DNA from 3 places in the Streptomyces sp. NBC_00878 genome. Region 3 is predicted to be linked to each of the others. Evidence: riboswitches for the same ligand, from Rfam matches in the RefSeq annotation. Region 3 holds a riboswitch; each other region holds the start of a gene.

Region 1 (7,466 bases), 5.3 Mb from region 3:
CGGCGGAGGCAACGCCACCGTCGACCTGGTGGCGCCGCGCGCCGGCCGGTACTACGTCGCCGTGAGCGACGGCGTCGGCGCCTACCGTGCCGCTCTCGAGGCCTACCGCCCCGGCACCGAACTGGAGCGGCAGGGCACCGTCCAGACGGTCTTCCTCGACTTCGACGGCGCTCGTGTCAACACCTCGATCTTCGGCGGCGCCGGCGCGCAACGCGATCTGTCACCGATGTCGGCCTTCCTGCCGGGCTGGGGGCTCACCGCCGATGACGAGGACAAGGTCATCGACGCCGTCGTGGCCTCGGTCAAGGAGAACATCGCCGCCGACCTGGCCGCGAAAGGCACCAACCCGCGCTTCGCCGTCAGGATCCTGAACAGCCGTGACCACGCGGACCCGTTCGGGCGGCCCAATGTCAGCCGTGTCGTCGTCGGCGGCAGCATCGCCGAGTCCGGCATCCCGACCATCGGCATCGCCTCCTCGATCGACCCCGGCAACTACGGCCACGAGGACACCGCACTCGTCCTGCTCGACCTGCTCAGCGCGGCCGCGCCCAACCCGAACTCGCTCAACTCCTATCTGGGACCGCAGAGCGACAAGATCGGCTTCATCGGCCGGGGCGTCGGGAACATCGTCACGCACGAGGTGGGGCACTACTCGGGCAGCTGGCACACCGACCAGTTCAACGACACCGCGAACCTGATGGATCAGGGCGGCAACATCGCCCAGATGCTCGGCGTCGGAGCGGACAGGGTCGGCGGTACGGCGGACGACGTCGACGTCGACTTCACCACCGACTCGTACACCCGGCAGGAACCGTTCACCGGCTTCGAGGACACCCTCGTCAAGACCGCCTGGGCCTACAGCCGCGGTCGCGGCTGAGCGCAGGAGCGGGAGGAGCGGAGGAGGCCGAGAGCGCGCGTCTCTCGGCCTCCTCCGCACGCTGCTCATGACCGGAGGCCGCTCTGCGTCGCCGCAGGTCAGTCAGTTCCCGTCTCCTTGCTTACCTGCCTCGGCCTCTTCCGCCACCTTGAAGGCGATGCCGTCCAGGATGTCGTGTTCGCTGACGACCACCTCGTCCGCGCCGATCCGCTCCATGACAGCGAGCAGTACGAGGGCGCCCGCGCCGATGACGTCGACGCGGCCCGGGTGCATGGAGGGGATCGCGGCGCGTTGGGCGTGGGTGGAGGAGAGCAGCTGCTCGGTGATCTCACGGACGCGGTCGTAGGAGACCCGGGAGTGGTGGATGGCCTCGGAGTCGTACTCCGGAAGGTCCTGGGCGATCGCCGAGATGGTCGTGACGGATCCGGCGAGCCCGACGAGCGTACGGGCCTCGCGCAGCGGCACGGTCTCCTCGGCGAGGTCGAGGGCCGCCTCGATGTCGGCGCGGATCGCCTCGATCTGCTCCGGGGTCGGTGGGTCGCTGACCACGCCGTCGTGCACGAGGTGCCGTTCCGTCATCCGTACGCAGCCGATGTCGACCGAGCGGGCGGCGCGGACGTGGTCGTCGCCGACGACGCACTCCGTGGAGCCGCCGCCGATGTCCACCACGAGGTAGGGCTTTGCGAGCTCGTCGCGGCCCTTCAGTTCCCTGGTGGCTCCCGTGAACGAGAACTCCGCCTCCTGGTCGCCCGAGATGACCTCGGGCTCGACGCCCAGGATGTCGAGGACGCCGCGTACGAACTCGTCGCGGTTCTCGGCGTCGCGGGAGGCGGAGGTCGCCACGAAGCGCAGTCGTTCCGCGCCGTGTTCCTTGACGATCGTCGCGTACTCGCGGCAGGCCGCGAAGGTCCGCTCCAGGGCGTCCGGGGCGAGGCGGCCTGTGCGGTCGACGCCCTGGCCCAGGCGGACGATCGTCATCCGGCGGTCCAGGTCGACGAGTTCGCCCGTCTTCGGATCCACGTCCGCGACGAGCAGGCGGATCGAGTTGGTACCGCAGTCGATGGCGGCGACGCGAGTCATGAGTGGTGATCTCCTCGTTGGCGATCGTTGCGGGGGGCATCTGGGGCGTTTTCTCGCCCCCGCCGCCCCTACCCTCCCCCACTCTCGACTTCGCTCGAGCGGGGGGACCCCCATCGTCCCTTTCTGGGGGCTCCGCCCCCAGACCCCCGTATCGCGCTGAACGCGCTCGTCCTCAAACGCCGGACGGGCTACCAGTCAGCCCCTCCGGCGTTTGAGGAGCGGGGGTTCGGGGGCAGCGCCTCCGAGGCAGGGACGGGAATGGGTAGGGGCGGCGGGGGCGAAATTCACCCCTCGGCCGACACCACGCACGCCCCCTTGCGCCACCACTCCGGCAGCATCTCGATCGCCTCGTCGCCCAGGGGGTTCACCCCCGGACCCGCGGCCAGGGAGTGTGCGACCAGCACGTGCAGACACTTCACCCGGTCCGGCATACCGCCCGCGCTCGGGAAGCCTTCGAGGACCTCGATGGAGTCGCGCCGGGCGATGTAGTCCTCGTGCGCCGCACGGTACGCGTCCGCCAGCTTCGGATCCCTGGCGAGCCGGTCCGTCATCTCCTTCATGACGCCGTTCGCCTCCAGCGTGCCGATGGCGGAAGCCGCACGCGGACACGTCAAGTAGTACGTCGTCGGGAAAGGGGTCCCGTCCGGCAGCCGCGGAGCCGTCTCGACGACGTCCGGCTGCCCGCACGGACAGCGGTGCGCGATCGCGCGCAACCCGCGCGGCGGCCGCCCGAGCTGCTGCTTGAAGGCCTCGACGTCCTCGTCGGTCGGCTCGGTGCGCGGGGTGGGCGGCGGGGGCGTTTCCATGCCTGTGCGTAAGTCTCTCTAGTCAGTTCACTTGTGGATCAGTGGCGGATCAGTGGCGGATCAGTCGTGGATCAGTCGTGGATCGCTGGTCGATCAGTGGTTGATCAGGCGTTGATCGCGTGTGCGTCAGCCCTCGGCGGCGTCTGCCTTGTCGACGCCGTCCCAGACGTTGACGTACCAGGCCCGGTCGGCCGCCGTCTGATCCGTACGCGTCTTCTTCGCCGCGTCGGGGCCGATCACGATGTAGCCGGTCTCGCCCGGCATCACATAGTGCAGCCGCTCCCGGATGCGCTGCTCGGCGTACGCGTCGTCCTGCCAGCGCGCCTTGAGGTCGCGCAACTGCTCGACCCGCTGGCGGGCCTGCTCCCGCTGCCGCTGAAGGTCGGCGACCTCGGCGCGCTGGGAGACGTACTGCCTTATCGGATAGGCGAGGGCCACCACGAGCGAGCACAGGACCAGGGCGAGCAGTGCCGCCCGGCCGGTCAGGCGCGAGCGGCGGGCCTGGCGCTTGGTCTGCGAGCGGTAGACACGGGCGGCGGTCTGCTCACCGAGCAGCCGCAGCCTGGTCGAGGTGGAGAACCGGTCGCGGTCCTTCACGGCCATCTGTCCCGCCTCCCCGGTACAAGCCCGTCGAGTCCATCGCGCCCGCCCATCAAGTCCGACGCGTCCGTCGAGTCCGACGCGTGCGTCGGGCCCGTCATGTCCGGCGCGCCATCACGTACGTACGTCCCCGCACACGGTACGGGACCGAGTACGGGGACGTACGTACGACGCTTCCTACGAAGACGGAGCCCGAGGGCTCAGCCCTTGAAGCGCGGGAACGCGCTACGGCCCGCGTACACCGCCGCGTCGTCGAGGATCTCCTCGATGCGCAGCAGCTGGTTGTACTTGGCGACGCGGTCCGAGCGGGCCGGGGCGCCGGTCTTGATCTGGCCGCAGTTCACCGCGACGGCGAGGTCGGCGATCGTGACGTCCTCGGTCTCGCCGGAGCGGTGGGACATCATGCACTTGAAGCCGTTGCGCTGGGCCATCTCGACGGCGTCCAGGGTCTCCGTCAGGGAGCCGATCTGGTTGACCTTGACGAGCAGGGCGTTCGCCGAGCCCTCCTCGATGCCACGGGCCAGGCGCTCCGGGTTGGTGACGAAGAGGTCGTCGCCGACGATCTGGACCTTGTCGCCCAGCCGCTCCGTGATGACGTTCCAGCCGGCCCAGTCGTCCTCGAACAGCGGGTCCTCGATGGAGACGAGCGGGTAGTCCGCGACGAGCTCCTCGTAGTACTCCGTCATCTCGGCGGCGGAGCGCTCCTTGCCCTCGAAGAGGTACTTGCCGTCCTTGTAGAACTCGGAGGCGGCGACGTCGAGCGCGAGGGCGACCTGCTGGCCGGGAACGTAACCGGCCTCCTTGATCGCTTCGAGGATCAGGTCCAGCGCCTCGCGGTTGGAGCCGAGGTTCGGGGCGAAGCCGCCCTCGTCGCCGAGGCCGGTGGACAGGCTGCGGCTCTTCAGGACCTTCTTGAGGGTGTGGTAGACCTCGGCGCCCCAGCGCACGGCCTCGGAGAAGGACTCCGCGCCGATCGGGGCGATCATGAACTCCTGGATGTCGACGTTGGAGTCGGCGTGCGACCCGCCGTTCAGGATGTTCATCATCGGGACCGGCAGCAGGTGCGCGTTCGGTCCGCCCAGGTAGCGGAAGAGGGGAAGGTCGGAGGCCTCGGACGCGGCGTGGGCGACGGCGAGGGAGACGCCGAGGATGGCATTGGCGCCGAGCGAGGCCTTGTTGTCGGTGGCGTCCAGGTCGATCATCGCCTGGTCGATGAGGCGCTGCTCGGTGGCGTCGTAGCCGACGAGCTCCGGGCCGAGCTGCTCGATGACGGCGAGGACGGCCTTCTCGACGCCCTTGCCGAGGTAGCGGTTGGGGTCTCCGTCGCGGAGCTCAACAGCTTCGAAGGCACCGGTGGAGGCGCCGGACGGAACGGCGGCACGACCCGTGCTGCCGTCGTCGAGGCCGACCTCGACCTCGACCGTGGGGTTGCCTCGGGAGTCCAGGATTTCCCGGGCTACGACGACGTCGATGGACGGCACGAGCATCTCCTTCTGGGATGTGACGCAAGCTGTTCCGGGCCGAAGGCCCGGTTGGGTGCGGACCTGTGGTGGCCCCGCGGCATGAGCCTAACCGGCTGCCGGGGTTCGGCCAGCCCTCGACCGCCTCCTGGACAGAACCGAGAGTAAATTGTTTCCGAACGGAACAAACCGAGGAGGCGAGAGGCGAACGAGAGACGAGAGGGAAGAGAACGAGAAGAGAGGGCGGGAGGCGAGGGCGGGAAGAGGGAGCGGGAAGGGAGCGGGAACGAAAAAAGCCCCGCCCCGGTGCGTACGGGGGAACACGCACCGGAGCGGGGAGCCCGTGGGGGACGGGGGCGGCCCTCACGAGGCCTCCACTATGGGGGACACGGATGTGAGAGCGCTGTGGTTCAGCCGCAATCCGAATATGAACCCGGAGGTTGGGGGTTCGGAGTTCGGAGATCCAGCGACCGTAGATCCGGCCGAGGCTGAGCGGCCAAGGCCTCGGCCGGAGCGCGGCTGCCCGAAGGGCAGCGGTGTCAGCTGAGGTGCAGCTGCTGGCCCGGGAAGATGAAGTCGGCGTCGTCGACGATGTCGTCGTTCAGCTTGTACAGCTTCTGCCAGCCGCCCTTGACGTTCTTCTTCTCGGCGATCTCGCTGAGGGTGTCTCCCTTGACGACCTTGTACTCGCCGTCGCCCTTCTTGACCTTCTTGCCGGTCGGGGTCTTGACGGTCTGCTTCGCGGCCGGGCGCTCCTGGGAACGCGAGGCGCGCTCCTCGGAGGACTTGGTGCTCGGCTGCGACTGCGAGGTGCTCTGGCCGGAGTCGCCCGAGCCCGAGGGAGCCGGGGCACCGCCGGTCGAGGCGCCGGACAGGCCCACGCCACAGCTCGGCCAGGCGCCCTTGCCCTGGCCCGCGAGGACCTTCTCGGCGACGGCTATCTGCTGGGACTTGGAGGCCTGGTCGGCGGAGGAGGCGTACGCCGTGCCGCCGTACGCGGCCCAGGTGGAGGCCGAGAACTGCAGGCCGCCGTAGTAACCGTTGCCGGTGTTGATGGACCAGTCGCCGCCGGACTCGCACTGGGCGACGGCGTCCCACTCGGAGGCGGTGGCGGCGGAGGCTCCCGTGGCGCCCATCAGCGGGACGGCGACGGCGGCGGTGGTGGTGACACCGGCGAGCGCGGCGAAACGGGTAGTCCGATTGGCAATGGTCGGGCGGCGGTGCTTGCCCTTGCCGGAAAACAGCATGAAGTGATCCCCTCACCGACGCCTGCGAGGTGAGCTGTCGGGTTCGGGCCGAGTGAGTTGCCCGGCCGCGCGACACTGCTGTCACGCGGCTTAACCCCAAGCCGTACCTGGCCTCAACGACCGGGTCCGGCACTTACCTTGGGTCCCCCGCTCCTGCCTACGGCGCTTGACGCGACGACTGTTCCCGGACGGCCGTTGGCAGGATTCGGCGTTGCGACCGTCGGGGCTCACCAGTGGCGAGCGGTCACGACCGTAGACACGCGATCCGCCGAATTTCAAAGACGATCACGGTCGTTGAGATCCATCTCTCACTTTCACGAAACCGGACATTCATCGCGAACTGCCGCTGTTTTTCGCCCGATTCGACGCCTTGATCACACTTGGATCGCGGTCCGGGCCGCGACCCGGATGGCAGCCCGGGCCGTGGCCCCGACCGCCGCCCGGATCACTACTTGGCCGCTACCGGCACAGCGTCGATGTCGAGGCTCTGACCGGGAAGGATGAAGTCCGGGTCGTCGCCGACGGCTTCCTTGTTCTCGGCGTAGAGCGCCCGCCATCCGCCCTCGATACCGAGGGAGTCGGCGATCCCCCAGAGACTGTCTCCGGAGCGCACGGTGTACGAGCCTTCGGCGGCGACGCGCGACTCGCTGTCGCTGGGCGAGGCATGCCGACCGGAAGAGTCGCCCGCGTCGGAGTCGGGGGCCTCCTCGTCGGCGCTGTCGCCACGGTGGCGGCCGGAGCCGGAACCGTCCGTCGCGGCGCTTTCGCTCGCGTCGGCCGAAGTATCGCCACTGCGGGACGACTTGTCCGAGTCGTCACTTTTCGTCGTACTGGGCGACGTGGACGACTTGGGTGACACGGACCCCTTGGGCGCCTCAGATGACCCGGATGAACCAGATGAACCTGATGTGTCTGACTTCGTCCCGTTGTTGCCGTCATCCATGCCCAAGCCGCTCGACGGGGTCGGGGAGTCGTCCGTGGCACCCGTGTCGACGTCGGCCGAGCCGGAGTTCTGCGTCAGACCGGCGACGAGGCCGCAGGTCGCCCAGGCGCTCGTGCCCTGGGCCGCGAGAACCTTCTCGGCGACGGCTATCTGCTGCGAGCGGCTGGCCTGGTCGGCACTCGGCGCGTAGTCGAGGCCGCCGTGCTTCTCCCACGTCACCTGGGTCATCTGGAGGCCGCCGTAGTAGCCGTTGCCGGAGTTCGCGCTCCACGAGCCGCCGCTCTCGCACTCCGCGATCGCGTCCCAGGTCGTACCGCTGGCGGCGCTCGCGCCGGTCGCGCCGAGCAGGGGGATCGCGATGGCCGATCCGGTCACGCCCGCCGCGACGAGGAGAGCCGGAGCCTGACGGGGGCGACGGTGACGACCGTTCCCGGAGAGCATGCGGTTGCCTTT
Region 2 (7,466 bases), 6.9 Mb from region 3:
CGCGAGGCGGGTGAACTTCCTCGGGTTCCCGATGGATTCGAGGTACATGAGGGCGACATCGGTGTCGGGGTCGTCGTACCAGTACTGAAGGACGTCGTTGCCGGACACATCCGCGCGGTTGCCCGAAGAGACGAACGTCGAAACGCCGGTCACGCCCGTGACCCCGCCGCCGCGCCGCTCCAGCCGGGAGAGCAGGGCGATACCGATGGCACCGGACTGGGCGAACAGGCCGATCCGACCGGCGCGCGGCATCTCGGGGGCGAGCGAGGCGTTGAGCCGCACCTCCGGGGAGGTATTGATGACTCCGAAGGCGTTCGGTCCGATGATGCGCATCCCGTACGTGCGCGCCTGGCGCACGAGCTCGCGCTGGCGCTCCCTGCCCTCGGGGCCGCTCTCTGCGTATCCCGCGGCGACCACGACGAGCCCCTGCACCTGGTGTTCGCCGCACTCGGCCACGACTTCGGGGACGCGGTCGGCCTGGACCGCGACGACGGCGAGGTCGACGGGCTCGGGGATGTCGCGGACGGAGCGGTACGCCGGAACTCCGTCGAGCTCCTTCTCCTGAAGTGCCCCGTTCACCGCGTACAGGCGCCCGGTGAATCCCGCGTCGCGGAGGTTCTCCAGGACGCTGCGGCCCACTCCCCCGGGTGCGCGGCCCGCGCCGATGACGGCGACCGAACGGGGAGCGAGGAGCCGGGCCACTGAGCGCGCCTCCGCCCGCTGCTCCCGCGCGCGCTGCACGGCGAGCGAGCGGTCGGTGGGTTCGAGGTCGAACTCCAGGCGTACGACGCCGTCTTCGAAGTGGCGCTTCTGCTGGTACCCGGCGTCCGTGAACACCTTGATCATCTTGGTGTTCGCGGGCAGCACCTCGGCGGCGAAGCGGCGGATGTCGCGCTCGCGGGCGACGGCCGCGATGTGCTCCAGCAGGGCCGACGCCACGCCCCGGCCCTGGTGGGCGTCCTGCACGAGGAAGGCGACCTCGGCCTCGTCCGCGGGGGACGACGAGGGGAGACCGTCGGCGTTGATGCGGTCGTAGCGTACGGTGGCGATGAACTCGCCGCCCACCGTGGCCGCGAGTCCCACCCGGTCCACAAAGTCGTGGTGGGTGAAGCGATGGACGTCCTTGGCGGACAGGCGCGGGTACGGCGCGAAGAAGCGGTAGTACTTCGACTCGTCGGACACCTGCTCGTAGAAGCTGACCAGGCGGTCGGCGTCGTCGGCCGTGATGGGCCGGATGCGCGCGGTCCCACCGTCGCGCAGCACGACATCGGCCTCCCAGTGAGCTGGGTACTCGTGCCGGTCCGGCGAGGTCTGCATGGGCCCCAGAGTACGGCTCGGGTCCGACAACGGCGGGTCCTCGTCCCGGGGGTTCAGGTCCCGACGACGACGGGCTCGCGTCCGGCAAGGGCGCGAGGCAGTCTTGGGGGCTGAAGCCGCCTCGGGCCCCGGTCCCGCACCCGCTCGGGGCGCGCTTCGCACCATATGGAACAATGGTCTAGACAACCGTGAGACATCTGAAGGGCAGCATCACATGGCTGAGCGCCGCGTCAACGTCGGCTGGGCCGAGGGCCTTCACGCCCGTCCCGCCTCCATCTTCGTCCGGGCCGCCACGGCCTCCGGCGTCCCCGTGACGATCGCCAAGGCCGACGGCAACCCCGTCAACGCCGCCTCCATGCTCGCGGTTCTCGGCCTGGGCGCGCAGGGCGGCGAGGAGATCGTCCTCGCCTCCGACGCCGAGGGGGCGGACACCGCGCTCGACCGCCTGGCGAAGCTGGTCGCCGAGGGTCTTGAGGAGCTCCCCGAGACCGTCTGAGTGTGGCCCTCCGCGCCCGAGCCGGCGGCACTTTCGCGGACCTGGTGACCAAGCGGGGTTCCACAATTGACGTGACGGTGTTCTTCGTTTCAAGACCCGTCCCACTCACACAACGAAGGGCCCGCCTCACAAATGAGGCGGGCCCTTTGCTATTCCTGATTATGGGCAGCGGAAATAATCTCCCGCGAATTACATCTCTTTGTATACGGCGCCACTGTTAATGCCGCAGGCCTGCCGTGTTTACAGGATGTTGCGAAGTCCTCACACGCTCCACGCGGTCACCGCCGCCGGGAAAGCGCAGCCGATGAGCGGCCGTCGCCCGCTCGGTGTGCAGCGCCGTGATCGACCTGGCCCGGTCGCTGTCGCCGCGCGCGACGGCGTCCACGATGGCGCCGTGCTCGCCCCAGGACTCGGCGGGGTGGGCCGGCGCCTCGACCGAGTACATCCAGGCGATCTTGTGCCGCAGCTGGGCGAGCGTGGAGGTCAGCGCGGGGCTTCCGGAGGCCTGGGCGAGCGTCTCGTGGAACCAGGCACCGAGCGAGCGCAGATCCTCGCTGTTGCCTCTCCTGGCCCTCTCCTGCCCCAGCCTGACCAGGCCGCGCAGCACCTTGAGGTGCGCCTCGGTGCGGCGCTGGGCGGCGCGCGCGGCACCCAGCGGCTCCAGCAGCATGCGCATCTCCAGGAGGTCGGAGGCCTCCTGTTCGGTGGGCTCCGCGACGCACGCGCCCGCGTGCCGACGCGTGACGACGAAGCCTTCCGCCTCCAGGGTGCGCAGCGCCTCACGCACGGGGACCCGCGAGACGCCGTACCGGCGCGCGAGCAGTTCTTCGGTGAGCCGGCCGCCGCGCTCGTAGACACCCGCGACGATGTCGTCACGGATCGCCGTGCATACCGAGTGCGCGGGAATACGCATGACCGGACCTCCGCCTTAACCCCCGCGAAACGCGGTCGATTGACGCCTGTTCGGTGACTCTATTGCAGAGAACGGGAAATTCCGATGGGAGGCCGGAATCCATGGATATTTTTTGGACACACTTCGCTTCTGAACAGGCAGTCGTCCGGTGGCGAGTCGGGCGGAGAGTTCGGAAAGTGGCGAGAAGCGGTCGGGCCGCGACGGGATGCCGTCAGGACGCGGTCTGGATGCCCGAAGGCCCCGGCTAGGTGAGCCGGGGCCTTCGGGAGGTATGCCGCGCGTCGTCAGACGTTCACGCCATGCTGGCGGAGGTACCCGAGGGGGTCGATGTCCGAGCCGTACTCCGCGGTCGTCCGCGCCTCGAAGTGCAGGTGCGCCCCGGTGACGTTGCCGGTCGCCCCGGAGAGGCCTATCTGCTGGCCCGGGGTGACCGTCTGGCCGACCGAGACACCGAGGGACGACATGTGCCCGTACTGGGTGTAGGTACCGTCGTTCATCTTGATGACGACCTGGTTGCCGTACGAGCCGCCCCAGCCGGCCTCCACGACGGTGCCGGAGCCCACCGCGTGCACGGTGGTACCGCTCGCGGCGTGGAAGTCGATACCGGTGTGGCTGCCGGAGGACCAGACCGCGCCACCCGCCTGGTAGCCGGTGGAGACGTACGAACCGGCGATGGGCGAGGTGTAGGTGTTCAGCAGGCGCTTGCGCTCGGCCTCGCGGGCGGCGCGGGCCTTGGCCTCGCGCTCCTTCTTGAGCTTCTCCGCCGCCTCCTTGGCGCGCTCCTTCGCGGCGGCCTCGGCCTTCTCGCGGGCCGCGGCCTCGTCGGCGGCCTGCTGCTGGGCGGCAGCCTGCGCGTCGATCTCATCGGCGAGCGAGTCGCCGATGGTGATCGCCTGGGTGAGGGTCTGCTCGGCCGGGCTCTCGGCGGCGAACGAGGGAGCAGCCAGGGTGCCGACGACACCGGTGGTGGCGAGTGCGGCGACGCCAACGGTCCTGTTGGTGTTGTGCTTCATGCGGCTGGGACGACGGTGCTTCCCGGTGGCGCGGGTGAACGCCATGAAGTGGCTGGTCCTTTCCTTCCTTCTCGCCTACCGGGTTAGCTGACGGGTTCGGAGCAGGAAGGTCTCCTACGGACCCCCTTCGGGAAGGGCGTCCGATTCACCCCAGGGACTACGTATGGGTCCCCGGCTCCCCTGGCTCGCGCCGTACGGGGACTCGGCGATGACTGTCCGGTGCCGCGGACGCGGCGCACTGCCTGACGAACAGCCGGACCGACGCTAAGCGGGGTGTCTTTCAATCAACAAACGGATCAAGACTTTTGTAGCGCACGCCACAGGGCAGACAGGCAACCTCCCTATCAATACGGACAACTTGCGGGTCGAGGTCGAAGTCCGGGCAAGTCGGGGCCGAGGTCCGGGCGAAAGAGAGAACCCAGGAGACTCTCCGGTCTCCTGGGTTCTCCACGGACGGTCGCTGTCCTACTCCGCTGTCACCACGCTGACTTCACCGATTCCGAGGGCCCTGACCGGCTCCTCGATCTGCGCGGCGTCCCCGACGAGGACGGTCACCAGCCGGTCCACCGGGAAGGCGCTCACGGCCGCCGCGGTGGCCTCCACGGTGCCGGTCGCGGCGAGCTGCTGGTACAGCGTCGCCTGGTAGTCGTCCGGCAGGTGCTGCTCGACCTGGTCGGCGAGGGTGCCCGCGACGACGCCCGCCGTCTCGTACTTCAGGGGCGCCACACCCACGAGGTTCTGCACGGCGACGTCCCGCTCGGCGTCGGTGAGGCCCTCGGCCGCGAGGGTGCGCAGCACCTTCCAGAGGTCGTCGAGCGCCGGGCCGGTGTTCGGGGTGTCCACGGAGCCGCTGATGGCGAGCATCGCGGCGCCCGTCCCGTCCGGCGCGGAGCGCAGGACCTGACCGAACGCCCGCACACCGTAGGTGTATCCCTTTTCCTCGCGCAGGACGCGGTCCAGGCGGGAGGTGAGGGTGCCGCCGAGGCAGTACGTGCCGAGCACCTGGGCGGGCCACACACGGTCGTGCCGGTCGGCGCCGACGCGGCCGATGAGCAGCTGCGTCTGGACGGCTCCGGGACGGTCGACGATGACCACGCGGCCCGTGTCGTCGGCGGTCACCGGCGGAATGGGCCGGGCCACGGCCGGCGAACCGGTCCAGGTGCCGAGCGTGTCCCCGAGCAGCGCGTCGAGGTCGACACCGGTGAGGTCGCCGACGACGACGGCGGTCGCCGTGGCGGGGCGTACGTGCCTTTCGTAGAAGGCGCGTACGGCCCCCGAGTCGATCTTGGCGACCGTCTCTTCGGTGCCCTGGCGCGGGCGCGACATGCGCGAGGTCGCCGGGAACAGCTGCCGGGAGAGCTCCTTGGCGGCGCGGCGCCCCGGGTTGGCGGTCTCGTGCGGGATCTCGTCGAGCCGGTTGCGCACCAGCCGCTCGACCTCGCTGTCCTCGAAGGCGGGTGCCCTGAGGGCGTCGGCGAGCAGGCCGAGCGCCTTGGGGAGCCGTGAGACGGGGACTTCGAGGCTGAGCCGTACGCCGGGGTGGTCGGCGTGCGCGTCGAGGGTGGCGCCGCAGCGCTCCAGCTCGGCGGCGAACTCCTCGGCGGAGTGCTTGTCGGTGCCTTCGGAGAAGGCACGCGCCATGATCGTGGCGATGCCGTCCAGGCCCTGCGGCTCGGCCTCCAGCGGTGCTGCCAGGAGGATTTCGACGGCGACGACCTGCTGGCCGGGGCGGTGGCAGCGCAGCAGGGTCAGGCCGTTGTCGAGCGCGCCGCGCCCGGGTGCCGGGAAGGCCCAGGGCCGGGCCTCGCCGGCCTGGGGCTGCGGGTGGAAGTCCATCGTGGCGAGCTCGGTCACTTGGCCGCCTCCTCGTCGGTGTCGTCAGCGGCGTCGGTGTCCTGGGCCTCTTCGGCGACGGTCGGTTCGTAGACCAGCACCGCGCGGTTGTCGGGGCGCAGGCGGGCCTTGGCGACCTCCTGGACCTCCTCGGCCGTGACGTCGAGGACGCGCTGGACGGCCGTCAGGGCGAGCTGCGGGTCGCCGAACAGCACCGCGTACCGGCACAGTTCGTCGGCGCGGCCCGCGACCGTGCCGAGACGGTCCAGCCACTCGCGCTCCAACTGGGCCTGGGCGCGCTCCATCTCCTCGGCCGTGGGGCCCTCCTCGGCGAACCGGGCGAGCTCCTCGTCGACGGCGGTCTCGATCACCGGGACCTCGACGTCGCCGGACGTCTTCACGTCGAGCCACCCCAGGGAGGGTGCTCCCGCGAGGCGCAGCAGGCCGAACCCGGCGGCCACGGCGGTGCGGTCGCGGCGTACGAGCCGGTTGTAGAGCCGGGACGACTCGCCGCCGCCGAGCACGGTCAGGGCAAGGTCCGCCGCGTCGCACGCGCGCGTGCCGTCCTCCGGCAGCCGGTAGGCGGCCATCAACGCGCGGGCCGGGACCTCCTCCTCGACGACCTCGCGCAGTTGCCCGCCGATGGTCTCGGGCAGGGAACCGTCGCGCGGGGCGGGCTTGCCGTCGTGGCCCGCGATGGAGCCGAAATACTTCTCGACCCAGGCGAGCGTCTGCTCCGGGTCGATGTCTCCGACGATCGACAGAACGGCGTTGTTGGGCGCGTAGTAGGTGCGGAAGAACGCGCGCGCGTCCTCCAGGGTGGCCGCGTCCAGGTCCGTCATCGACCCGATCGGTGTGTGGTGATAAGGGTGGCCCTCCGGGTAGGCGAGGGCGGTCAGCTTCTCGAAAGCGGTGCCATAGGGGACGTTGTCGTAACGCTGCCGGCGCTCGTTCTTGACGACGTCCCGCTGGTTCTCCATGGACTCGTCGTCGAGCGCGGCGAGCAGCGAGCCCATGCGGTCGGCCTCCAGCCAGAGCGCGAGCTCCAGCTGGTGCGTGGGCATGGTCTCGAAGTAGTTGGTGCGCTCGAAACTGGTCGTGCCGTTGAGCGAACCGCCCGCGCCCTGCACCAGTTCGAAGTGGCCGTTGCCCTTCACCTGGCCCGAGCCCTGGAACATCAGGTGCTCGAAGAGGTGGGCAAGTCCGGTGCGGCCCTTGACCTCGTGGCGCGAACCGACGTCGTACCAGAGGCACACCGCCGCGACCGGGGTCAGGTGGTCCTCGGAGAGCACCACACGCAGGCCGTTGGCCAGGCGGTGCTCGGTCGCTGTCAGGCCGCCGGAACCGGCCTCAGCTGTGGCCGTGTGACCCATGGGCATGTACGTCCCTTCGATCGCGGAAAACTGCTGAATTCCTGCTAGTCGTGCCACTGTATGCAAGCGCGCGGACAGCTGGCGAAGTTCCCGCGACGCGTACGCCGAGAGCGAGCACGCGGGCGCCGCCGCAAGGACGTACGGTCGTGCGGCCGCACGGCCTCCGAAGCCCTGTGCGGGCACGCGGATTCACCGCTTCCGAGGCCTGTGGAAACGGCCGAGGACGCGGCCCGCGACGCCTGTTGGGGCAGCCCTGCAAGCGGCCCTGGAGGTCCGTACGGACGGGTCGTGGTCCGCGTTGTCAGTACGCCGGTCCACAATGGAGCCCGTCAGAACCCGTTCATGCCCCGGCAGAGACTGTGAAGGAGTCGCAGCAGCGATGGCCCGCCGCAGCACGAAGACCCCGCGACCCGATGACGACGCCGACTTCGAGGAGCGCATCCTCGACATCGACGTCGTCGACGAAATGCAGGGCTCCTTCCTCGAGTACGCGTACTCGGTCATCTACTCCCGAGCCCTGC
Region 3 (7,466 bases):
TCGTCGCCTTTTCCTTCGCGGCACCGACGGCCTGGGTGACATGGACCGCGCCCAGTGCCTTTCCGGTGCCCACCATGGCCATCTGTTCGTCGTAACCGGTGCCGTTGGGACTGTCGTTGAAGCAATCGTGGTCGCGCAGGGACAGGTATTTGTTCAAGGTCTGCCGCCATGCGGAGTCCTGGAAGTCGGCGCGCCCCTGTTGTTGACGTTCCGCGAAACCGGGGTCACGACCGTAGACGAGGCTCGCGGACAGGGCGTACGGAACGAGTTGGCCGACCCAGGAGTCCTTCTGTCCGAGTGCCAGGGCGACTTTGCCCTGGCGGCGGGCGTCGGCGCAGAGTTTCAGGAGCTCGCTCCAGGTCGTCGGCTTGGTGAGTCCGGTGTCGGCGAGGGCCTGGTCGTTCCAGATGGCCCCGATGCCGCCGATGGTGACGGGCAGGGCCACGAGGTTCCCGTCCGCGTCGGCAGACACCGTGCGCTGGCCCTCCGTGAGCTTCTTCTCCCACGGTGCACCGGTCAGCGGGCTCAGCAGGCCTTGCTCGGAGAGGGCGCCGACGGATACCGAGCCGCCGTTGCCCGGCCAGATGCGGAACACATCGGGGGCGGTGCCCGCGGCGAGCTGGGTGCGGATCTGCTGGGAGTAGGCGCCGTCGTCCTCGGTGAATACGGCGCGGACGCGAATGCCGGGATTGGCCTTCTCGAACTCGGCGATCACGGCCCGGGCCGGATCCTCACCGCTGGCGACGAGGGTCAGGACGTTGTCCCCCTCGACGGTATCCATGGTGGAACAGGACGCGGTGCCGATCACCGTCGCCAGTACGGCTGCGATCGAGGTCACCATGCGTGTACGACGCCGAGGCGAAAGGAAGTTGAGGTACACGGCGCTATCCCTTCAGTCCGCCGGCGAAGCCCTTGATGACGTATTTCTGAAGCGCGAAATAGACGACCAGAACGGGGACCACGCTCATCAGGAGCGCGGCGAAGACGAGCTCCCACTGGGACACGAACTGACTGACGAAGCCGTAGATGGCGACGGGCGCGGTGACTGTTCCGCTGCCGGACAGATAGAGCAGTGGGGTGAAGAACTCGTTCCAGATGCCGACGGTGTTGAGGATGATCACGGTGCCGGTGATCGGCCGCAGGAGCGGGAAGATCACGCGCACGAAGGACCGCAGCGGCCCACAGCCGTCGAGCAGAGCCGCCTCCTCGTAGTCGGTGGGCAATTCACGCAGGAACAGGGTGTAGAGGAACACGGAGAACGGGATCTGGCCGCCGACGTTGATGAGGACGACCGCCCACAGTGATCCCAGCAGGCCCAGGTCGCGCATCGTCGTGTAGAGCGGGAGAAGGGCGAGTTGCCCTGGGATGAGCAGTCCGCCGACCAGGAACACGAACGCGGCACGTGACCAGGCGCGGGTGACCCGGGCGAGCGGATAGGCGGCCAGCGACGCGATCGGGACGATGAGCGCGACGCTGCACACCGCGACCACGACGCTGTTGGTGAGGGCCGCCCCGAGGTGAGCCTCCGTCCAGGCCTCACCGAAGTTGTCGAACGTGGGCGGCCAGTCGAGTGTGAGCGCGCTCGCACCGCTGCCCTCCTTGCGCAGAGCCACGCTCAGCAGGCTCACCAGAGGCATGACGTATACGACGGCGAACAGGAGCAGCGCGCCCTCGCGCAGCGAAGTGCGCCATGAGTAACGGCCGTGCATCACGAGGCCTTTCTGAGGGTCAGCCGGTACTGAATCGCGGCCAGACACGCGATGAGCACGGTCATGACGACGGACAGCGCGATCGAGAGCGGGAATTCGCCGAGCGCGAAGGCGTTCTTGTAGATCGTCGTGGAAATGGTCTCGGTGGCTGTGCCCGGGCCGCCGTCGGTCATGGCGAGTACCTGGTCGAACTGTTTGAGGCTGCCGATGAGGCACAGCATCACGTTGATGACGACGGCGCCGTTGAGCAGCGGCAGAACCACACTGCGAAAGCGGCGCCAGACTCCGGCGCCGTCGATGGTGGCGGCCTCCAGGATCTCGCTGGGGATGGCTTGCAGACCGGCGAGATAGATGACCATGGAATATCCGGCCGACTGCCAGATGATCTCGGCCGCGATGGCATAGAGCGCTGTGCCCGGGTCACCGAGCCAGTCGTGGGCGAGCGAGGAAAGGCCGATACCGCGCAGGACGGCATTGACGGTGCCCTCCGGAGACAGGAGATAGCTCCATACGTATCCGGCGACCAGCGGCGTGAGGACAACGGGGGCGAAGAACACCACGCGAAGCACGTAGCGGCTTTTGACCATGGTGTTCACGCCCAGGGCGAGGAGAAGCCCCAACACGTTCTGAAAGACCGTCACCAAGGCGGCGAGTACCACCGTGTTGAGCAGTGCGGCCCTGGCTCCGCGATCGGCCAGCACATCCGAGAAGTTGTCGAGGCCGACCCAGTGCCAGTCGGGCGTGATGCCGTTCCAGTCGGTGAAGGCGTATACGCCGCCGCGCAGGCTGGGCCACACGATGACGAACGCGTAGACGGCTACGGCGGGAAGCAGGAACCAGAACGGGGTGTGAATGCCCGAGCGGCGCTTCTGTCGCCTTGGCGTGACCGGCTGCCCGGCATCGGCGTCGCGGGGCGCGGGAGGGCGTGGAACGGCTGTGGCCCTGGGGGTTGTGGTCACGTCGGCTCAACTCCCGGGCGCCCACAGGTGGACAACGATGTCAGCTTCCATCCGGGCCCCCGAAGGCGTCCGGCGCCACAGGAGATCCACACATCGCCACCTCGTTCACGTACGAAAACTTCATTCATGGATACGGCTGCACCGCACGGTAGAAACGTTTCAATCCCGCGTCAAGGGTTCCCGCAGGAACAGAGGGTGCAGCTCGTGCGCAGGTCCGGGCCGCAGCCCTCGGACCCGCCGCCCCGGGTCTGTTGACTCCCGTGGATCACTGGAGCACGCTCCCTACGTTACGTACGTCCTGTACATTTTCTACAGGACCTCTCCCGGAGGAGCGTGTGTCATGGCCCGACCGTCCGCCCGCTATGTCCTGCCCGAGTTCACCGAACGCAACAGTTCGGGGAGCCGGACCATGGACCCGTACTCCAAGCTCCTGGAAGAGCGGATCGTGTTTCTCGGGACGCCAATCGACGACGTCTCGGCGAACGACGTGATGGCGCAGTTCATGCACCTCGAGTACCAGGCGCCCGACAGGGACATTTCGCTCTACATCAATTCTCCCGGCGGCTCCTTCAGCGCGATGACGGCCGTCTACGACACGATGCGGTTCGTCAGCTGCGAGGTGGAGACCATCTGCCTGGGGCAGGCCGGGTCCGCCGCGGCGGTGCTGCTCGCGGCCGGCACACCGGGCAAGCGGTACTCGCTGCCGGGCGCCCGCGTGCTCATCCACCAGCCCTCGTTCTCCGAGCCCGTCCAGGGGCAGGCCTCCGACCTGGTCATTCAGGCCGACGAACTGATGCGTACCCGCGAGCAGTTGGAGGAGATGCTCGCCCGGCACACCGGCCAAAGCCGGGAGCGGATCGGTGCCGACATCGAGCGGGACAAGATCCTGGACGCGCCGGCGGCGTTGGAGTACGGACTGATCGACCGGATCGTCCCGAGCCGGAAGTCCACCCAGCGCGCACCCGGCGCGAGGTGAGCGGCGGATGCTTCCACCCGAGTTGCCGCCGCTGCCGGCCCTGACCCGTGCCGAGGCCGAACTGATCGACCGTTACCTGGAGGTGGTCGACCTGCTCGGCCGGATCAACCCGGCCCACTCCGGGGACACTTACCGCGGGCTGCGGGCCGCCCAGGCCCTGGTCGGCAGGGCCACCGCACTGCGTGACGCGCTGGCCCTGATGCACCAACGCGGCGAGCACGAGGTGCACGCACCGACCCTGGCGCGGGCGCTGCGCGTCCTCGACGGTGAGCGCCGAGCAGGCCGGATCGCACTACCGCCGCGCTCCGACACCTGACGTACCCCCACCGCCCGGCGTCGCGCAGGTATCTGACGAGGCGTCCGGGCCAGGGTTCAAACGAGCCGAACGGTGTACCACCGAACGGCGTAGTCAGGGCTGCTTTTGCGGACCCGTGGGAGCTGCGCAACCCACGTAGCTCCAGTGCGGTATGAACCGTCCCGGTGCTGGTACGAGGGTCCTCGACCCCCTCGGCGCCCTCGTACAGAAAGGGCTGTCCACCCGAACGGGTGAGTGGTGAGTAAGCCCACAAATCGCCGATTCCGCTCGGCTTTTGGGACATCCGTGCGTCAAGATCCCTTCCGACGACAAGACCCCGCCACAAGCGGCGGGGCGGTCCGGGCGGACGCCGAGTCCTGCCGCCGCTCGGATGAACCGGTCGACAGAAGTGGATCGGCAGGAGTGGAGGACCCAAGCACGACGGGTCGCCGGAACGGTCACGCCATGACCGGGCCGAGCAGCCCTTGGGGTGAAGCCGCGTCAGCGGCCGGGCAACTTCGCCAGCCCGAATCCGACAGGTCATCCTTCACAGGCGGCTGACGAAGGGTTGCGCATGACTGCGCTCAATCGTGTCCCGTCGCTGTTCAGCAGGGCCGGTACCGCATCGGCTCTCACCATCGCCGCCGTCGGCGGCGGCATCGTGGCCCCCGGCTTCACGTCCGGCGCGGAAGCGGCCACACCCGCGACGAAGGCACTCCAGGTGGCGGCCTCCAAGAAGGGCTCCGCTTACAAGTTCGGAGCCGCGGGGCCCAAGCGCTTCGACTGCTCGGGCCTCACGCTCTACTCGTTCAAGAAGGCGGGCAAGTCCCTGCCGCGTACGGCAGCTGCCCAGTACAACAGGACGAAGCACATCTCCGCTTCCACCCGTAAGCAGGGAGACCTGGTCTTCTTCCACTCGGGCCGGAACGTCTACCACGTCGGCATCTACGCCGGGAAGGGACGGATCTGGCACTCCCCGAAGACCGGGGACGTGGTGAAGCTGCAGAAGATCTGGACGAAGAGCGTCTGGTACGGCCGGGTCAGGTGACCTGCCCGGGATGCGGCCGCGGTGATCGCCGCGGCCGCATACCGGGGCCGCCCGGAATGTGATATTCGCGGCGGAGTGGTTACTCCTTCACATATGGGCGACCTTCATCACCAAGAGGAGCGCGACGAGACACGGCTCGAACGCGCCGACCGCAACTTCAACGAACTGCTCCAGGAACTGCGGGTCACGCAGACCGGCGTGCAGATCCTCTTCGCCTTCCTGCTGACCCTCGCGTTCACCGCGCGCTTTCCCTCCCTGGATTCGTTCCAGCGCGCCACGTACGTCGTCACGCTGCTGCTGTCGGTAGTGACCGCGGCGCTCTTCACGGCCCCCGCCGCGCTGCATCGCCGGCTGTTCCGGCAGGGCGCCAAGCCCCAGGTCGTGAAGGCCTCCTCGCTGCTGGCCCAGGCCGGGCTCGGCGCGCTCTCGCTCGGCCTCTCCGGTTCGGTCCTGCTCGTCGTGGACGTGGCGACGAACCGGGCGGGCGGCATCGCGGCCGGCGCCGCCACCCTGGTCGTATGCGCCGGGCTGTGGGCCCTCCTGCCCTACCTGGTCAAACGCTCCGTCGGCGACTAGGACGGGTCTACCAGGACGGGCCGACCGGGAAGGTCCACCAGGGCAGGTCCGGGCTGACCGGCTCAGGCCAGCAGCGGTTCGAGGACGAGTCCGACGCCGAGCAGGGTGAGCACGGTGCCGGTGCCGGCCACGATGGCCCGGGCCGTACGCGGTCTGCGCAGCCACCGGCCGAGCCGGTCCACGAGCAGCGCGACCACCGGGAACCAGAGCAGGGCGAGCGCGACCACGATCAGCGCGAGCCACAGCGTCCGGGGCATCGCCGGACTCCCGTCGGGCACGAACTGCGGCAGCAGGCTCATGAAGGTGATCGGCACCTTCGGGTTGAGGACGTTGGTGACGAAGCCCTGGCGCAGCGCCCGGCTCCCCGACATCACCGGCCCGTCGTCGTCCACGGTTGTACGCCGCTCGCGAAGCGACCGCAGGGTGCGTACGCCGAGATGGAGGACGTACGCCCCGCCGAGCAGCTGGAGCGCGCGGAAGAGCGCGGGCACGGCTGCCAGGACCGCGGCGACCCCTGCGACGGCGAGGGTGGTGTGGAGGAGCAGCGCCGCGGTGATCCCGAGCGCGCACGCGACACCGGCCCGGCGGGAGACCAGGGCGTTGCGTACGACGACGGTGAAGTCGGCACCCGGCATGGCGACCATGCCCGCGGCGACTCCGCTGAAGGCGATGAGCTGTGCGTCCATGGGCACCAGCGTGCGCCCTCGGAGCCTTCAGAAGGTATGTCGAATATCCTGGGTCTGCCTTAAGCATCTCTTTACCCCGGGAGCTTCGCTTGTACGACCCGACACGGCTCGCGGCGCTCGTGGCGGTCGCGGAGGCGGGTTCGATCACCCGGGCCGCCGAGCGTCTCGGGTACACGCCGCCCGCGCTCTCGCAACAGCTCGCCAAGCTGGAGAGGGAGGCCGGCACGGCACTGCTCGTACGCCATCACCGCGGGACCCGGCTGACGGGTGCGGGTGAGTTGCTCGTGGCGCGGGCGCGCCGGGTGCTGGACGAGCTGGAGCGGGCGCGGCTCGAACTGGCGCGTCTGGCGGGCCTGTCCGGCGGGACGCTGCGGGTCGGCACCTTCCAGACGGCCGGGATCCATCTGCTGCCTCCGGTGCTCAGCGCGTTCCGCCGGGCGCATCCCGACGTGGAGCTGACCGTCGCGGACTACGAACCCCCGGCCGGTATCGCCGCGGTGGCCGCGGGCGAGGTCGATCTGGCGCTGACGCATGCCTACGAGCCTTCGGCACCGGTGTCGCTGCCCGCGAGTGTGTCCGCGGAGCCGGTGCTGGTCGAGGAGCTGGTGCTCGTGACCGCGCCCGGGCACGTCCTCACGAGCGGTTCGTCACGGCTGCCGCTGACGGAGCTGGCCGGGCAGCCGCTCATCAGCATGGCGCCGGACCATCCGGCCCGGCAGGGCCTGGAGGCCGTACTCACCCGGACCGGGGCCGTTCCGTCGCTCCTCGTCACGACACCCGGCTATGCCCTGGTGTGTGCGCTGGCGAGTGCGGGCCTCGGAGTCGCGGTGGTGCCGGAGATGGTGGCCAGGACGGCGGCCACCCCGGTGGGAATGCGACTGTTGGAACCCGGAGACCTGCGGCGCACGATCCTGGTCGTCCACCGCACCGACGAGGCGGCTCCGGCGGTAGACGCCTTCCGGGCTCTGCTGCGGGGCGCCTTCGGACGTGCCTCGCAGTACAACTGACGGGCGCTGAAGGACGGCTGACAGACGGGGCACGGCTTTCAGTCGGCTCTCACGGGCTGTACCGGTGCCGTCCAGGGCAGCATGATCGAAACCGTCTTGCCGCCCTCTCTGGTGGGCCGGACCGTCAGCTTGCCGCCGCACTCGGCAGTCAGCCAGCGGACGATCACCATGCCGCGCCCGTTGTCCTGTTGGACGGCCGCGGGCAAACGT

The links. A riboswitch is a leader RNA that binds a small molecule or an ion and turns the genes downstream of it on or off. The one in region 3 is predicted to bind cyclic di-AMP.
Region 1: it holds a riboswitch for cyclic di-AMP, as region 3 does, so the genes downstream of both, OHA11_RS17660 (transglycosylase family protein) here and OHA11_RS41590 (C40 family peptidase) in region 3, are expected to answer to the same signal.
Region 2: it holds a riboswitch for cyclic di-AMP, as region 3 does, so the genes downstream of both, OHA11_RS11110 (M23 family metallopeptidase) here and OHA11_RS41590 (C40 family peptidase) in region 3, are expected to answer to the same signal.

The regions. Positions count from the first base shown of each region.
Region 1 covers NZ_JAPEOK010000001.1:4,235,678-4,243,143, forward strand. Annotated here, with positions in the region: gene OHA11_RS17635 (hypothetical protein) at 1-877, shown strand, start outside; gene OHA11_RS17640 (Ppx/GppA phosphatase family protein) at 980-1,957, opposite strand; gene OHA11_RS17645 (DUF501 domain-containing protein) at 2,242-2,763, opposite strand; gene OHA11_RS17650 (septum formation initiator family protein) at 2,890-3,366, opposite strand; gene eno (phosphopyruvate hydratase) at 3,564-4,844, opposite strand; gene OHA11_RS17660 (transglycosylase family protein) at 5,363-6,070, opposite strand; cyclic di-AMP (ydaO/yuaA leader) riboswitch at 6,075-6,245, opposite strand; gene OHA11_RS17665 (transglycosylase family protein) at 6,519-7,454, opposite strand.
Region 2 covers NZ_JAPEOK010000001.1:2,702,409-2,709,874, forward strand. Annotated here, with positions in the region: gene OHA11_RS11095 (bifunctional GNAT family N-acetyltransferase/acetate--CoA ligase family protein) at 1-1,317, opposite strand, end outside; gene OHA11_RS11100 (HPr family phosphocarrier protein) at 1,532-1,813, shown strand; gene OHA11_RS11105 (GntR family transcriptional regulator) at 2,031-2,726, opposite strand; gene OHA11_RS11110 (M23 family metallopeptidase) at 3,011-3,784, opposite strand; cyclic di-AMP (ydaO/yuaA leader) riboswitch at 3,797-3,957, opposite strand; gene OHA11_RS11115 (pitrilysin family protein) at 4,205-5,593, opposite strand; gene OHA11_RS11120 (pitrilysin family protein) at 5,590-6,951, opposite strand; gene OHA11_RS11125 (DNA topoisomerase (ATP-hydrolyzing) subunit A) at 7,325-7,466, shown strand, end outside.
Region 3 covers NZ_JAPEOK010000001.1:9,561,734-9,569,199, reverse strand. Annotated here, with positions in the region: gene OHA11_RS41615 (ABC transporter substrate-binding protein) at 1-841, opposite strand, end outside; gene OHA11_RS41610 (carbohydrate ABC transporter permease) at 885-1,709, opposite strand; gene OHA11_RS41605 (carbohydrate ABC transporter permease) at 1,709-2,668, opposite strand; gene OHA11_RS41600 (ATP-dependent Clp protease proteolytic subunit) at 3,009-3,644, shown strand; gene OHA11_RS41595 (hypothetical protein) at 3,652-3,960, shown strand; cyclic di-AMP (ydaO/yuaA leader) riboswitch at 4,298-4,510, shown strand; gene OHA11_RS41590 (C40 family peptidase) at 4,514-4,987, shown strand; gene OHA11_RS41585 (DUF6328 family protein) at 5,081-5,563, shown strand; gene OHA11_RS41580 (LysE family translocator) at 5,626-6,249, opposite strand; gene OHA11_RS41575 (LysR family transcriptional regulator) at 6,339-7,256, shown strand; gene OHA11_RS41570 (ATP-binding protein) at 7,295-7,466, opposite strand, start outside.